4 regions of the Cronobacter muytjensii ATCC 51329 genome follow, and region 1 is predicted to be linked to each of the others. Evidence: predicted binding sites of a transcription regulator. Region 1 holds the regulator's gene; each other region holds the start of a gene.

Region 1 (4,214 bases):
CAGCATGCCGAGCAGCGTATAGCCCTGCGGCACATTCAGATGCAGCGTAATGCCCGCGATAATCAGCCCGGCCAGCGTGCCGCCCGCACGGTGCAAAATGCGCACCCGCGTCGCGCCGTAGCCGTTTTGCGTGACGAACAGGACCGTCATCAGGATCCAGTACGGCTTCGGCAACTGAAATACGCTCGCCAGCAGACCCGCCGCCGCGAGCATCACGCCAAGCCGCGCCGCGGTGCGCAGCGCGGCCGATTTGAACGACAGATAGCTTTTCAGCGCGGGCAACAGCGGCAGGCGGCGCTGGCCGTTATCCATGAGGTCGCGGGCGTAAAGCGGGCGCTGGGTACGCAGCACGCGGGCGATGCGGCTGAAATGGTATTCGCAAAACTGCCCGACCGGGTTATCAGGGTGCTGGCGGGAGATTTTTGACAGCGCCTCGATCTGTTTGTCCATCGTAAAGCGGTGAGAATAGCGGTGATAGAGGATATCGTCGGAGAGCGTGCGCAGGCGCGCGGCCACGGTTTGCGCCGTCCAGCGCAACACCGCTTCCGCATGGCTGCGCTCCACCAGCTTTTGCACTTCGCCCGGTTGATGCAGTGACACCGAGATATGCTCCTGAAGATCCAGCGCTACCTGAAAGGCGCGTAGCAGACGCTTGTAGCCGTTCTGCCGGGTCGCCGCCAGCATTTGCAACTGCTGATAACACTGGCTTATCTGATCCACGACTTTTTGCTGGTGCACCAGCAGCGGCGGCAGCGCCTGTTCCGGGTCGGTATGGCGTGTCAGCAGGCTATATTTCGCCTCGCAGTAATCAGCGAGGCTTTGATAAATCAGGCTTAACGATTCGCGAAGCGGCTGCTCACGCCACAGCCAGAACCAGAAACCATTGAACAAGCCATACCAGAGGGTGCCGAGAATATAAAGCAACATCGGTTGCCAGACTGGCATATTGCCGGCAAGGCTTAACGTGAAAATCGCCGCGATAAGCGACGCGGGCAGCAGACGCGCATGCAGCGGGCTTATCTCCGCCGTCACGCCGAGCAGCAGCGCCAGCATCAGCAAAATCAGCGGCAGCGGCACCGCCTGCAACAGCAGAAACTGTACCGCCAGGCTGCTCAGCGCGAACAGCGACGCGCCGATAATCAGGCGTTTGAAGAAGCGTTTGTGGGGGGTATCGAGACCGGCGATGTTGCAGCACGCGGGCACCAGCGAGAACAGCAGCCCCTGTTGTAAATGGCCCAGCATCAATCCCACCGCGACCGGCAGGCTTAAGGTCAGCGTTTGCCGCAAAGCGTAATTGATTTCAGGGTGATAGATAAGACGACGCCACATAGGGGAGAAGTATAGAAACAAAAACGGCGTGTTACCGAAGCGACACGCCGTTTTTTTCAGAAACCTTAGCGGGTTCCGTAAACCACGATGGTTTTCCCGTGCGCGGAAATCAGGTTTTGATCTTCGAGCATCTTCAGGATACGGCCCACGGTTTCGCGGGAGCAACCCACGATCTGACCGATTTCCTGGCGGGTAATTTTGATCTGCATACCGTCCGGATGGGTCATGGCGTCCGGCTGTTTGGCGAGATTCAGGAGCGTCTGCGCGATGCGGCCCGTCACGTCGAGGAACGCCAGGTTGCCGACTTTTTCTGAGGTCACCTGCAGACGACGCGCCATCTGTGAAGAAAGACGCATCAGAATATCCGGGTTTACCTGAATCAGCTGACGGAATTTTTTGTAAGAGATCTCAGCCACTTCACAGGCAGTTTTAGCGCGAACCCAGGCGCTGCGTTCCTGACCTTCCTCGAACAAACCCAGTTCGCCGATGAAGTCTCCCTGATTCAGGTACGAGAGGATCATCTCCTTGCCCTCTTCGTCTTTGATCAGCACTGCCACTGAGCCTTTGACGATGTAGTACAGCGTCTCCGCTTTTTCACCCTGGTGAATCAGCGTGCTCTTAGATGGATACTTATGAATGTGGCAATGAGACAAGAACCATTCAAGAGTCGGGTCTGTTTGCGGTTTGCCAAGCACCATGCGCGGTTATCCTCTGTTTTAAACTGGCTCCAAAGACAGGGCGCGTAACCCCTGTCTGGCTCTGCAATCATCATCTTCCCGCATCCAGGGAAGTTGGCTGTCCGTGGACATCGCAGCCGATAAATTGTCTCTCCTCTGCATACATGCGTAACATCAATGTATCGCCGCTGCATCCAGACTGTTTTAGCATAGCTTTTCTCAGGTGTCTCCTGTTGTCTCGTTTCAGCTTGACGCAGGTCGCCTTCCGTTGCCTCTTATGGCGGGGCCGCGTAATCTGTCAGTAAAATGAATAGCCTGGAGCGATAATCATGCATGCACGAGTGAAATGGGTGGAAGGCTTAACCTTCCTGGGCGAGTCCGCATCAGGCCACCAGATCCTGATGGATGGCAACTCTGGCGACAAAGCGCCAAGCCCGATGGAAATGGTGCTGATGGCCGCAGGCGGTTGCAGCGCTATCGACGTGGTGTCTATTCTGCAAAAAGGCCGTCACGAGGTGACTGACTGCGAAGTGAAGCTCACCTCTGAACGCCGCGAAGAGGCGCCGCGCCTGTTCACGCATATCAACCTGCATTTTGTCGTGACGGGGAAGGCTCTGAAGGATGCAGCGGTCGCGCGTGCGGTGGATCTGTCGGCGGAAAAATATTGTTCGGTGGCGTTGATGCTCGGCAAAGGCGTGAACATTACGCATTCGTATGAGGTGATAGAAGGGTAATGCGGGGGCGGGTGGCGCTGCGCTGACCCGCCCTACGATTTCTGCCTGTTACGGCGTGGCGTCACTGTATCTGCTTGCCTTCCATCAGCCGCTGCACCAGCGGCAACATAATCAGTTCCATCGCCAGCCCCATTTTGCCGCCCGGCACCACCAACGTATTGATGTGAGAAATAAACGAGCCCTGCAACATCGCGAGCAGCCAGGGGTAATCGATATTGTCCAGATTACGGAAATGAATCACCACAAAGCTCTCGTCGAGTGACGGAATGCCTTTGGCGGCGAACGGGTTTGAGGTGTCCACCGTCGGCACGCGCTGGAAGTTGATATGCGTGCGTGAAAACTGCGGCGTGATGTAGTTGATGTAATCTTCCATCGAGCGCACCACGGAATCCATCACCGCCTCGCGGGAATGCCCGCGCTCGCTGGTGTCGCGGATCATTTTCTGGATCCACTCCAGGTTGACGATAGGTACCACGCCCACCAGCAAGTCGACATGCTTCGCCACGTCATTCTGCGGCGTCACCACGCCGCCGTGCAGGCCTTCATAAAACAGCACATCTGTTGGCTCCGGCAGCGGCTGCCACGGCGTAAAAGTGCCTGGCACCTGATTCCAGGGCACGGCTTCATCGTAGGTATGCAGATATTTGCGCGACTGCCCTTTGCCGGTCAGGCCGTATTCCACAAAGGTTTGCTCCAGCAGGCCGAAATCATTCGCCTCCGGGCCGAAATAGCTGATATGGCGGCCCAAATCGCGCGCCTTACGGATTGCCATGTCCATTTCCGGGCGCGTGTAGCGGTGAAAGCTGTCGCCTTCCACTTCGGCGGCGTGAAGATTCAGCTGGGCGAAAATTTTACGAAACGCAAGGCTGGTCGTCGTGGTGCCCGCGCCGCTGGAACCCGTGACGGCGATAACCGGATGTTTGGCAGACATAGCGAGACAACTCCCTGAAGCGGCGGGGCAAGGCTCCGCCAGGCAACGTTAACCGCGAAACTGCGCGCGCGGCATGATATTGACCGTTTCGTGCAGTTCAGACCACACAAGTACGGCTTCGCCGCTTTGCAACTGACGCCGCACATCGGCGACCTTTTGCTCAAGCGAGCGTTCATGTTCACCATAATCGGTGCCTTCGCGCAAGACGAAGGCTTCAATCAGTCGGTCCAGCGTATCGGGGTCGAGTTCTTGCCAGGGAATGATCATTTATCGGTCCAGATAAGGGGTTAGCCAGTCAGGAATGCGCTGCTCCAGCCACATTTTCGGCTGACGCAGCGTGCCGCCGACGAAGCCCACGTGACCGCCATGCTCCGTCAGCTGATATTCAATATTAGCAGGCAGCGTGGCCGGATCGGGGATCACGTGATGATCCATAAACGGGTCGTCTTTGGCGTGAATAATCAGCGTCGGGCGGGTGATCTTCGCAAGCCGCGGCAGGGCGCTGCACTGCTGGTAATAATCGACGGCGTCGCGGTAGCCGTG
Region 2 (4,214 bases), 1.8 Mb from region 1:
CACGTCGGCTGTCGGGCTGCCCGCCAGCGCGTAGCCGGAGGTCAGCGCCAGAAACAGCACGGTGGCGCGCGTTACGGATTTCATGTTGTCCTCGGTTATCTCCCGCAGGAGAAGTGTAACGGCGCAATGGTGCCGTCTGTGTGCTTTACCACTTAGTGATTCAGCGGATGGAGGTATTTACCTTCGCCCGGCATCCGTGTTACGCGATACTTATGCGGCGGCACGGAGAAATAGTTCTTGAACGTGCGGGTCAGCGTCTGCTGGGATTCAAACCCATAGCGCTCGGCCAGATAAAGGATCGGTTCATCGCTCTCTTTAAGCTTGAGCGCGATTTCAGTCAGTTTCCGGTTACGGATGTACTGGCCCAGCGAATGGCCGGTCTCTTTTTTAAACATCCGTTGCAGGTGCCATTTCGAGTAACCCGAACGCGCCGACACTTTCTCAAGGGAAAGGGGGGATTCCAGGTTATCTTCGATCCAGTCCAAAATGCTATGAATTGTAATGGCATCATTATTGCGTCTGGACATCGTTTTACCTCTTTGCTGTTACGGCAGCACCCTTTTAAGCAGGTATTCGAGGGTCGCCACTTCGTCTGCCGTCAGGTTTTTTGTTAATTCTTGATGCAGGTTTTGTCCTACCAACTGGTGGCACTGTTCACACAGCGCCGCGCCGTCTTCCGTGAGCTCAACCAGTACGCCCCGTTTATCGTTCGGGTTGGGCAGGCGTGCCACCCAGCCTTTGCAGACCAGACGGTCCAGCATGCGCGTCAGGGCGCCTAAATCTACTGAGAGCACCTTTTTCAGCTCTCCCGGCGTGATACGACCAGGGCAGCGAATGGAGCAAAGCACCTTAAACTGCGCCGCAGTGATATCGAGCGGGGCGAGATACTCGTTGAGCAGGCGATCCTTTTTCTGATTCACCAAATGAATCAGCCGTCCTAAAGGAATAATCTCGTTAAACAGATCGCTGTTATTTTCCAACATATTTGCCCAGGCAAGTAGATTAGTCACGCGAGATATTATTGCCCAGGCAAACATAAGTCAACTGAATGATTTTTGAAATCACACGATCTGCTAAAACTGCGGGAAACCATTTAAAAATCAAAGGCTAAATGGTGGCTATCAGTACGATAGCCATAGCCTTTTGATGACGGGGCGACGCAAGACGCCGGGCAGAATTAGCCGGAAAAGAGGTAAAAAAACGCCGCCTCAAGCGGCGGCGTCAGGATCAACTGTGGTGCGGTTGCTCATCCGGAAGCTGTACCGGCCAGCGCCGGAATATCACAATCGCCCAGATAAATGCGGCCAGCGCCGGAATAGCGCCCATATAGCCGATGGAGGACATCGAAAGCTGCAGGCTGACCTGATTGCCCACCAGCGCGCCTGCGCCGATGCCGATATTAAAGATACCGGAGAAGAGCGACATCGCGACATCGGTGGCATCGGGCGCCAGCGCCAGCACTTTGACCTGCATTCCAAGGCCGATAAGCATAATCGCGATGCCCCAGAAGGCGCTGAGAATGGTCAGGTTCACCGCGCTGTGCGATGCCGGCAGTAACAGCAGCAGGCAGATAACCAGTACGCCAATCGCGCTGCTGATAAGCCCCGAGGCGTGCAGGTTGCCGAGCTTGCCGAATATCACGCTGCCGATGATCCCGGCGGTGCCGAGCACCAGCAACAGGAAGGTCGCGAAGTTTTCGCTCAGGCCCGCGACGTTTTGCACGAACGGCTCAATATAGCTGTAAGCAGTAAAGTGCGCGGTCACCACTACGGCGGTCAGAATATAGATGCACAGCAGCGCCGGGCGGCGGAACAGCGCCGGCAGGCTTGAAAGAGAGCCGGAGTGTTCGCTCGGAATTTTCGGCAGCAGTTTCACCAGACAGGCGAGGGTAATGAGCGCCCCGATGCCGATGGCGAAGAACGTAGTGCGCCAGCCAAAATATTGCCCGACGATGCGCCCGATGGGCAGCCCAAGGACGGAAGCCAGCGCGGTGCCGGTAGCAATCAGGCTCAGCGCCTGGGCGCGTTTGCCCGGCGGCGCCAGGCGAATAGCCAGCGATGCGGTGATCGACCAGAAAATCGCATGGGCGAAGGCGATACCGATGCGGCTGATGACCAGCACCTCAAAGCTCCAGGCCATAAACGACAGCATATGGCTTACGACGAAGACCACAAACAGCGCAATCAGCAGCTTGCGGCGCTCCACCTGGCTTGTCAGCAGCATAAACGGCAGCGACATCAGCGCCACCACCCAGGCGTAGATAGTCAGCATGATGCCCGCCTGCGCGGATTCCATATGGAAACTTGCGGCGATATCGGAGAGCAGGCCCACCGGCACAAATTCGGTGGTGTTAAAGATAAATGCCGCGACCGCAAGCGTGACAACCCGCAGCCATGCGGTTTTGCGAGAGACTGTATTCATCGTCATAGAACAGATTCGCGCTGGTTAGAAGTGAATAAGAAGCAAGCGATCTTAAAACTATCGCTGGTCGGGATACAACCATTTTGTGACGTAAATCTCACTTTTGCGCCGGTTTTGCAACAAGCGCAGCGGCGCGTATGCAAATCGCGTCACGGTTTTCGGCGCGCGTGATACGGTGGGAGAACCATCACCACACGAAAAGGGCAGGGAACATAATGCAATCAGTGGACTTTTATATGGTGGACGCGTTTGCCGACAAAATTTTCAGCGGCAATGCGGCAGCGGTCTGTCCGCTCAGCGTCTGGCTACCGGACGAGACGCTGCTTTCAATGGCGCAGCAGCATAACCAGTCGGAAACCGCGTTTTTCGTGCGTACCGACGACGGCTTTGAACTGCGCTGGTTCACCACACAAAATGAAATCAACCTGTGCGGCCATGCGACGCTTGCCGCCGCGCACGTTATTTTCGAGCATCTCGACTATCCGCACAGCCAGATCCGCTTCTCGACGCGCTTTGTCGGCGAGCTTATCGTGGCGCGCCGCGGCGACTGGCTGACGCTCAATTTTCCGGCCTGGCAGACGCAGCCGGCAGAGGCGCCCGCGCTGCTGCTGGCCTCGCTCGGTATCGACAACCCGGTCGCGGTGCGCGCCGGGCGCGATTATCTCGTCGAGCTCGCAACCCAGGCGCAGGTCGAGGCGCTGAGGCCGGATATTCACGCTATGCTGCCGCTCGGCAAAATGGTGTGCGTCACCGCGCCGGGCACGCCTGGCGGCCCGTATGATTTCGTGAGCCGTTTTTTCTGCCCCGGCGAAGGCGTGGCGGAAGATCCGGTTACCGGCTCCGCGCACAGTATGCTTATCCCCTACTGGGGCGCGAAGCTTGGCAAAACCACGATGCTGGCGCGCCAGGTGTCGGCGCGCGGCGGCGATTTGCGCTGTGAATGGCAGGGGGAGCGGGTACTGATTAGCGGGCAGGCCGTGACCTATCTTATCGGCCAGATATTGCTGCGCTAAACGTCCGGCGCCCATGCCGGGCGCCGTCATATTTCAGGGCAGGCGGGCGATATTCTCTTTGATAACCGCGACGGAATGCTGAAACTTCGCCTGCTCTTCGCCTTCCAGCTGTAACTCGATAATCTGCTGCACGCCGCGCTGGGCGAGTACCGCCGGCACGCCGATTGCCACGTTATCCACGCCATATTCGCCGTCGAGAATGCACGATACCGCCAGCGCGCGGTGGCTGCCGGTAAAGATATTGCGGCAGATCTCGGCAATCGTCCCGGCGATGCCGTATTCGGTACAGCCTTTGCGGGCGTAAATCTCAAAACCTAATTTGCGTACTTTCTCGGCGAGCGCCGTGGTGTCGAGAGGTGTACCCGTTTTGCGTTCATACACCTGCGCCACCGGCGAGCCGTAGACCGATGAATGCGACCAAACCGGGAACTGGGTGTCGCCGTGCTCGCCGAGGATAAAAGCGTCGATGCTCTGCGGGCCGATATCGAGCGCCTCGGCCAGCGTGCGGCGCAGGCGCGTGGTGTCGAGCCAGACGCCGGTGCCAATCACCTGGTTGCGCGGCAGGCCCGAGAGCGTCCAGACCTGCCAGGTGATGATATCGCACGGGTTGGTCGCCACGAGGAAAATGCCGTTAAAGCCGCCCGCCATCATCTGCGGGACTATCTGCCCGACGATGCGCGCGGTATTGGTCAGCTCGTCAAGTCGTGTCTGGCCGGGCTTCAGCGCGCCCCCGGAGACGGTGATGACGGCGATATCCACATCCGCGCAGTCGCTCGCCTG
Region 3 (4,214 bases), 1.9 Mb from region 1:
CAATACGCTCGAAGCCGAAGGTTTCCCCATTTTCGCCTATGACGGCTCGCTGGGCGGTAAGTATCCGGTTATCTGCGTCGTGCTGTTTAACCCGGCGAACGGCACCTGCTTCGCTTCCTTTGGCGCGCATCCTGATTTCGGCGTAGCGCTGGAGCGTACCGTGACGGAACTGCTGCAGGGTCGCGGCCTGAAAGATCTCGACGTGTTCACCCCGCCGACGTTTGATGATGAAGAAGTCGCTGAGCACGCTAACCTGGAGACCCATTTCATTGACTCCAGCGGTCTTATCTCCTGGGATATGTTTAAGCAAGACGCAGACTACCCGTTCGTGGACTGGAGCTTCGCCGGTACTACGGAAGAAGAGTTCGCCACGCTGATGGCTATCTTCCGCGCCGAAGATAAAGAAGTGTATATCGCCGATTACGAACATCTGGGCGTCTACGCCTGCCGTATCCTGGTACCAGGCATGTCCGACATCTATCCGGCGGAAGATCTGTGGCTCGCCAATAACAGCATGGGCGCGCACCTGCGCGAAACCCTGCTGGCGCTGCCGGGCAGCGAATGGGAGAAAGAAGATTATCTGAATCTCATCGCCCAGCTTGATGAAGAAGGCCATGACGATTTTACCCGCGTACGCGAACTGCTTGGTCTGGCGACCGGTAAAGACAACGGCTGGTATACCCTGCGCATCGGCGAGCTGAAAGCAATGCTGGCGCTGGCGGGCGGCGATCTGGATCAGGCGCTGATCTGGACAGAATGGACAATCGAGTTTAACGCGTCGGTCTTTAGCGCCGGGCGCGCCAACTACTATCGCTGCCTGCAAACTCTGCTGCTGCTGGCGCAGGAAGAGGAACGCGAGCCACTGCAGTATCTCAATGCGTTTGTGCGCATGTACGGTGCTGATGCGGTGGAAGCCGCCAGCGCTGCTATCAGCGGCGAAGCGCCGTTCTACGGTCTTCAGCCGGTCGACAGCGACCTCAAAGCTTTCCCGGCGCATCAGTCGTTACTGGCGGCCTACGAAAAACTACAGCGTGCTAAGGCGACGTTTTGGCAGGGAAATTGATATAACGCATATCAATTGACTTGCTTCACACTTATGTTTAGCAAATATGACGGGGCGCGTTTACGGCCCCGTTTTTATTTATCTGGCTAGCCTCAAATTGTAAAAATCGGGTTAATTACTGGTGAATATAAATTATATCCGCCCGGCTTGATTGTTACTTTTTTTAGCCAATAATTCATAGTGATTAACACTTTATGGGGAGAGTCTTTTCGTCTTTTTTCAACTCATTTAATAAATTTTAAAATTTATTTTTTAGTCTATAATCAAAAAGTTAAGCTGAAATTGCGTAAAAACCAAACGCCTTTCAGTCCTGCAAACCTGGCGAGATATGATCCATATCAAATTTTACTCCATCATGCTTTGTTAGTATCAACTCGCCGAATAAATAAAGAGAGAGTTAGTGTGAAAGCTGACAACCCTTTTGATCTATTACTCCCCGCTGCTATGGCGAAAGTCGCCGAGGAAGCGGGTGTTTACAAAGCCACGAAACATCCGTTAAAGACGTTTTATCTGGCAATTACGGCTGGCGTATTTATCTCTATTGCTTTCGTTTTCTATATCACCGCCACCACCGGCACTGCCGCGATGCCATTCGGCATAACAAAACTCATTGGCGGTATCTGTTTCTCACTCGGGTTGATTCTTTGCGTCATTTGCGGCGCCGATCTCTTTACGTCGACGGTGCTGATTGTCGTCGCTAAGGCCAGCGGGCGTATCACGTGGGGGCAACTGGCACGCAACTGGCTGAATGTCTATGTGGGCAACCTGATTGGCGCCTTGCTCTTTGTCTTACTGATGTGGCTTTCCGGCGAGTATATGACCGCCAACGGCGGCTGGGGGCTCAACGTCCTGCAAACGGCGTCGCACAAAGTCGAGCATACCTTTATTGAGGCGGTCTGCCTCGGTATCCTGGCTAACCTTATGGTATGCCTCGCCGTCTGGATGAGTTACTCAGGGCGCAGCCTTATTGATAAGGCCTTTATTATGATTCTGCCGGTCGGGATGTTTGTGGCCAGCGGTTTCGAACACAGTATCGCCAACATGTTTATGATCCCGATGGGGATAGTGATCCGTCACTTTGGCAGCCCGGAGTTCTGGAGCGCGATTCACGCTTCGCCAGACCAATTTTCTCATCTGACCGTGATGAATTTCATCATTGATAACCTGATACCGGTAACCATAGGTAATATCATTGGTGGGGGTTTGCTCGTCGGATTGACATACTGGGTCATTTACCTGCGTGGCGACGACCATCGCTGATAGTTGTTCCAGGCAGTAAATAAAAAATCCACTTAAGAAGGTAGGTGTTACATGTCCGAGCTTAATGAAAAGTTAGCCACAGCCTGGGAAGGTTTTGCGAAAGGCGACTGGCAGAATGAAGTCAACGTCCGCGACTTTATCCAGAAAAACTACACGCCATACGAGGGTGACGAGTCCTTCCTTGCTGGCGCAACTGAAGCCACCACTACCCTGTGGGACAAAGTGATGGAAGGCGTCAAACTGGAAAACCGCACGCATGCGCCAGTTGATTTTGACACTTCTGTCGCGTCCACCATCACCTCGCACGACGCGGGTTACATCAACAAGTCGCTGGAAAAAATTGTTGGCCTGCAGACTGAAGCTCCGCTCAAACGCGCCATTATTCCGTTTGGCGGCATCAAAATGGTTGAAGGTTCCTGCAAAGCGTATAACCGCGAGCTCGATCCTCAGCTGAAAAAAATCTTCACCGAATACCGCAAAACCCATAACCAGGGCGTATTCGATGTTTACACCAAAGACATTCTGAACTGCCGTAAATCCGGCGTGCTGACCGGTCTGCCGGATGCTTACGGCCGTGGTCGTATCATTGGTGACTACCGTCGCGTTGCACTGTACGGTATCGACTTCCTGATGAAAGACAAATACGCACAGTTTGTCTCTCTGCAACAGGACCTGGAAAACGGCGTTAATCTGGAAGCGACCATTCGTCTGCGCGAAGAGATTGCTGAACAGCACCGCGCGCTGGGTCAGATCAAAGAGATGGCGGCGAAATATGGTTGCGATATCTCCGGTCCGGCAACGAACGCTCAGGAAGCGGTGCAGTGGACGTACTTCGGCTACCTGGCTGCGGTGAAATCCCAGAACGGCGCTGCAATGTCCTTTGGCCGTGTCTCTACGTTCCTCGACGTTTACATCGAACGCGACCTGAAAGCGGGCAAAATCACCGAGCAGGAAGCCCAGGAGCTGATCGATCACCTGGTGATGAAACTGCGTATGGTACGCTTCCTGCGTACGCCGGAATATGATGAGCTGTTCTCTGGCGACCCGATTTGGGCGACCGAATCCGTTGGCGGTATGGGCGTTGATGGCCGTACCCTGGTGACCAAAAACAGCTTCCGTTTCCTGAACACCCTGTACACCATGGGGCCGTCTCCGGAGCCGAACATCACTATTCTGTGGTCCGAAAAACTGCCGCTGAACTTCAAAAAATTCGCAGCAAAAGTCTCCATCGATACCTCATCTCTGCAGTATGAGAACGATGACCTGATGCGCCCGGACTTCAATAACGACGACTACGCTATCGCATGCTGCGTAAGCCCGATGGTAGTTGGTAAGCAAATGCAGTTCTTCGGCGCTCGCGCTAACCTCGCGAAAACCATGCTGTACGCTATCAACGGCGGCGTTGATGAAAAACTGAAAATGCAGGTAGGCCCGAAATCTGAGCCGATCAAAGGCGATCTGCTGAATTTTGATGAAGTTATGGAACGTATGGATCACTTCATGGACTGGCTGGCGAAACAGTACGTCACCGCCCTGAACATCATCCATTACATGCATGACAAGTACAGCTACGAAGCTTCGCTGATGGCGCTGCACGATCGCGACGTGATTCGTACCATGGCGTGCGGTATCGCGGGTCTGTCGGTAGCAGCGGATTCCCTGTCTGCTATTAAATACGCGAAAGTTAAACCGATTCGCGATGAAGACGGCCTGGCTATCGACTTCGAAATCGAAGGCGAATACCCGCAGTTCGGTAATAACGACGCTCGCGTGGATGACCTTGCAGTTGACCTGGTTGAACGTTTCATGAAGAAAATTCAGAAACTGACCACTTACCGCAACGCGATTCCGACCCAGTCCGTGCTGACCATCACCTCTAACGTGGTTTATG
Region 4 (4,214 bases), 1.8 Mb from region 1:
CTGCGCAGATAATCTTCGTACCCACCAGAGAAATCCACCACGCGTTCCGGGGTGATTTCAATGACGCGGGTCGCCAGCGAGCTTACGAACTCACGGTCGTGGGAGACGAAAATTAATGTACCCTGGTACATCTCCAGCGCGGCGTTAAGCGATTCGATCGACTCCATATCCAGGTGGTTGGTCGGTTCATCCATCACCAGAATGTTCGGTTTTTCCATCATCAGTTTGCCAAACAGCATACGGCCCTTTTCACCACCGGAAAGCACTTTGGCGGGCTTTTTGATGTCGTCCTGGCTGAACAGCAGGCGGCCCAGGATGCTGCGCACCGCTTGCTCGTCGTCGCCTTCTTGTTTCCACTGGCTCATCCACTCGAACACAGTCAGATCGTTATCGAACTCATATTCGTGATCCTGCGCGTAGTAGCCGATCTGCGCGTTTTCAGACCATTTCACGGTACCGTTATCCGGTTGCAGTTCACCCACCAGCGTTTTAAGCATGGTGGATTTACCCACGCCGTTGGCGCCGAGGATCGCGAGCTTCTCGCCCACTTCCAGCAGCAGACCGACGTTTTTAAACAGCGGGCCGTTGTCGAAGCCTTTGGTCATGGCTTCCACTTCCAGCGCATTACGGAACAGCTTTTTATCCTGCTCGAAGCGGATAAACGGGTTCTGGCGGCTGGAGGCTTTTACTTCTTCAAGCTTGATTTTGTCAATCTGGCGGGCGCGGGAAGTCGCCTGGCGAGATTTCGAGGCGTTGGCGCTAAAGCGGCTGACGAAGGATTGCAGGTCGGCAATCTGGGCCTTTTTCTTGGCGTTATCCGCCAGCAGACGCTCGCGCGCCTGGGTCGCGGCGGTCATGTATTCGTCGTAGTTGCCCGGATAAACACGCAGCTCGCCGTAATCCAGATCCGCCATATGGGTGCAGACCATATTCAGGAAGTGACGGTCGTGCGAAATAATAATCATGGTGCTGTCGCGATCGTTTAGCGTCTGCTCCAGCCAGCGGATGGTGTCGATGTCCAGGTTGTTGGTCGGTTCATCGAGCAGCAGGATGTCCGGGTTGGAGAACAGCGCCTGCGCCAGCAAAACACGCAGCTTCCAGCCTGGCGCGACTTCGCTCATCGGGCCGTAATGCTGCTCCAGCGGAATACCGACGCCCAGCAGCAGTTCGCCTGCGCGGGATTCAGCGCTATAGCCGTCCATTTCGCCATATTTCACTTCGAGGTCGGCCACTTTATAGCCGTCTTCTTCGCTCATTTCCGGCAGCGCATAAATGCGGTCGCGCTCCTGTTTCACTTCCCACAGCTCGCCGTGCCCCATGATCACGGTATCCAGCACGGTGTATTGTTCGAAAGCGAACTGATCCTGACGCAGCTTGCCGATGCGCTCGTTAGGATCGAGCGATACGTTGCCTGCGCTCGGCTGTAAATCGCCGCCGAGGATCTTCATGAAAGTGGATTTCCCGCTCCCGTTGGCGCCAATCAGACCGTAACGGTTGCCGCCGCCAAACTTGACGGAAATGTTTTCAAACAGCGGCTTACTGCCGAACTGCATGGTGACGTTGCTGGTAACTAACACGCGTGATTCCTGGGTAAGATGTGTGATAAACACCGCATTATGCCATAACTCCGAATTTATTTCCCCCGTCAATGGGCTGGCTACACTCACTACCAGACGGGAAAAATATGTGAATTAGTACACATCTCAATTCCCTGCCGTGGAGAATGCACATATAATGCGCTCCCTGTATTGTTTCGTTTCACTCTAACGGCCGGTCCGGCAACGATATTTGCATAACATGAAGATGAAATTACGCACGCTTTTAGTGGCAGCTTTCGCAGTCGTCGGGTTTTGTAACACCGCGTCTGCTGTGACTTATCCTCTGCCGACCGACGGTAGCCGTCTGGTGGGTGAAAACCAGGTCGTGACGATCCCTGAAGGCAATAATCTGCCGCTGGAAGATTTCGCCGCGCAGTATCAGATGGGGCTTTCCAACATGCTGGAGGCCAACCCGGGCGTTGACCCGTACCTGCCGAAAGGCGGCACCATCCTGAACATTCCTCAGCAGCTGATCCTGCCGGATACCCCGCATGAAGGCATTGTGATCAACAGCGCCGAAATGCGTCTTTACTACTACCCGAAAGGCACCAATACCGTTATCGTGCTGCCGATCGGTATCGGCCAGCTCGGTAAAGACACGCCGATCAACTGGGTGACCAAAGTGGAACGCAAGAAAGCGGGCCCGACCTGGACGCCGACCGCCAAGATGCACGCGGAATACGCAGCGGCGGGCGAGCCGCTGCCACCGGTCGTACCGGCAGGCCCCGATAACCCGATGGGCCTTTATGCGCTCTACATTGGCCGTCTGTACGCTATCCACGGCACCAACGCCAACTTCGGTATCGGCCTGCGCGTGAGCCACGGCTGCGTGCGTCTGCGTAACGAAGACATTAAATTCCTGTTCGAGAACGTGCCGGTCGGCACCCGCGTCCAGTTCATCAGCGAGCCGGTGAAAGCGACCACCGAGCCGGATGGCAGCCGCTATATCGAGGTGCATAACCCGCTCTCGACCAGTGAAGATCAGATCAATAACAACGAAATCGTGCCGATCACGCTGACCAAAGCGGTCACCACCGTGACCAGCCAGAGCGATGTCGATCAGAACGTCGTTGAACAGGCGGTGCAGAACCGTTCCGGTATGCCGGTCCGTCTGAACTGATCGTCCAGAAAACGAAAAACCCCGCGCGCATCGCTGCCCGCGGGGTTTTTTATTGCCGAAACTCGCTTAACCGCGCGGCGCGGGTCCAAAAACGTCGTAATCCGGCAGCCGCACGTTCTGATACGGCTCCCAGCCGCCGCCCAGCGCTTTGTAAAGCGCGACGAGGTCAAGGCTGCTCTGTACCCGCGCCTGCGCGCGTTGCTGCTCGGCCTGGGCGAGCTGACGCTGGGCGTCAAGCACCTCGATAAACGTGGCGATGCCTTTACGGTAACTGTCGCTCGCTAAATCAAACGAGGTTTGCAGCGCATCAAGCGTCTTCTCCAGCCCCGCCTCGCGTTGCTGGTCGGTGCGATAGCTCACCAGCGCGTTTTCTACATCGCTTAACGCCGTCAGCACGGTCTGGCGATACTGCAACGCCGCCGCGCCCTGCTCCGCCCGCGCGAGCTTCACGCTGGAGACCAGCCGCCCGCCCTGGAAGATGGGAATGGAGACCTGCGGGCCGAAGCTGTAAAAGTGACTGCTCCAGTCGGTGAGGTAGTCGGTTTCGCTGTTGCGCATGCCGAACTGGCCGGAAAGCGACAGGCTCGGGAAGAGCTGCGCCACCGACACGCCAATCTGTGCGGTCGCGGCATGCAGTCTGGCTTCGGCTTCGCGCACGTCCGGACGTCGACGCGCGAGCGTCGACGGAATGCCGACCGGCACGATTTCCGGCAAGGCCGGCAGCGGCTGCGCGGCCCGCAGTTCGGCGTCGAGCGCGCCGGGCGGTTTGCCAAGCAGCACCGCCAGCCCGTTCATCGCCTGACGCTCCTGCGCCTGATACTGCGGCAGTTGCGCCTGCAATGTGCCGAGCTGGGCGCGGGCATTTTCCACATCCAGCTGCGGCGACAGCCCGCTGCGCTGGCGGCTTTCGGTCAGCTCCAGCGTCTGCTGCGCCGAGGCTATCTGCTCATTCATGGTCGCGAGAATGCTCTGCGCGCCGCGCAGTTGTAGCCAGGCGCGCGCCACTTCGGCTTCCAGCGAGACCAGCGCGTCGTTGCGCTGCTCAATCGCCGCCTTCTGCTGCGCGTCCGCCGCCTCAACCTGACGGCGCACTTTGCCCCAGAGATCTATCTCCCACTGCGCGTCAAAGCTGCCCTGATACAGGTTAATCGGCTGCGTCAGCGGGCCAAGCGCGGAGCTGATTTGCGGGTCGACCGCGTCAAGCTGGCCGTAAACGTCATGCGATTTCAGTTCGCCTTCCAGCCCGAGCTGCTGGCGCGTGGCGCGCACGTTGCCGTTCACCGCCGGGAAAAACGCGCCGCCCGCCTGGTTTATCTGCTCGCGGGCGCCTGCGATGCGCAGCACGGTTTGCTGAAGCGACAAATTGCCCGCGATAGCGCGCTCAATAAGGCTGTCGAGCTGCGGCGAGTTAAACGTGCGCCACCAGCGCGGGTCAGGCGCGGTGCTGCGCGCCTTCGAGGCGACATCCGGCGCGTTCTGCCGCGCGGTTTCGCCAA

What was found. The regulator CRP, encoded in region 1, controls carbon source genes, mostly activating them, when cyclic AMP is high. The targets are predictions, from matches to a motif close to ATGTGANNNNNNTCACAT.
Region 2: the regulator CRP is predicted to act here: its motif matches at 2,505-2,522, upstream of AFK63_RS08630 (sugar transporter).
Region 3: the regulator CRP is predicted to act here: its motif matches at 1,390-1,407, upstream of focA (formate transporter FocA).
Region 4: the regulator CRP is predicted to act here: its motif matches at 1,598-1,615, upstream of AFK63_RS12065 (ABC-F family ATPase).

What each region holds. Positions count from the first base shown of each region.
Region 1 is NZ_CP012268.1:50,505-54,718, forward strand. Features, by position in the region: gene AFK63_RS00245 (YccS/YhfK family putative transporter) at 1-1,329, opposite strand, end outside; gene crp (cAMP-activated global transcriptional regulator CRP) at 1,395-2,027, opposite strand; gene AFK63_RS00255 (OsmC family protein) at 2,336-2,740, shown strand; gene AFK63_RS00260 (phosphoribulokinase) at 2,802-3,671, opposite strand; gene AFK63_RS00265 (YheU family protein) at 3,720-3,938, opposite strand; gene AFK63_RS00270 (hydrolase) at 3,939-4,214, opposite strand, start outside.
Region 2 is NZ_CP012268.1:1,852,125-1,856,338, forward strand. Features, by position in the region: gene marB (multiple antibiotic resistance regulatory protein MarB) at 1-84, opposite strand, end outside; gene marA (MDR efflux pump AcrAB transcriptional activator MarA) at 153-527, opposite strand; gene marR (multiple antibiotic resistance transcriptional regulator MarR) at 546-980, opposite strand; gene AFK63_RS08630 (sugar transporter) at 1,228-2,427, opposite strand; gene AFK63_RS08635 (PhzF family phenazine biosynthesis protein) at 2,637-3,434, shown strand; gene AFK63_RS08640 (L-lactate dehydrogenase) at 3,468-4,214, opposite strand, start outside.
Region 3 is NZ_CP012268.1:2,503,210-2,507,423, forward strand. Features, by position in the region: gene ycaO (30S ribosomal protein S12 methylthiotransferase accessory factor YcaO) at 1-1,063, shown strand, start outside; gene focA (formate transporter FocA) at 1,466-2,323, shown strand; gene pflB (formate C-acetyltransferase) at 2,375-4,214, shown strand, end outside.
Region 4 is NZ_CP012268.1:2,606,949-2,611,162, forward strand. Features, by position in the region: gene AFK63_RS12065 (ABC-F family ATPase) at 1-1,577, opposite strand, end outside; gene ldtB (L,D-transpeptidase) at 1,798-2,718, shown strand; gene AFK63_RS12075 (efflux transporter outer membrane subunit) at 2,785-4,214, opposite strand, start outside.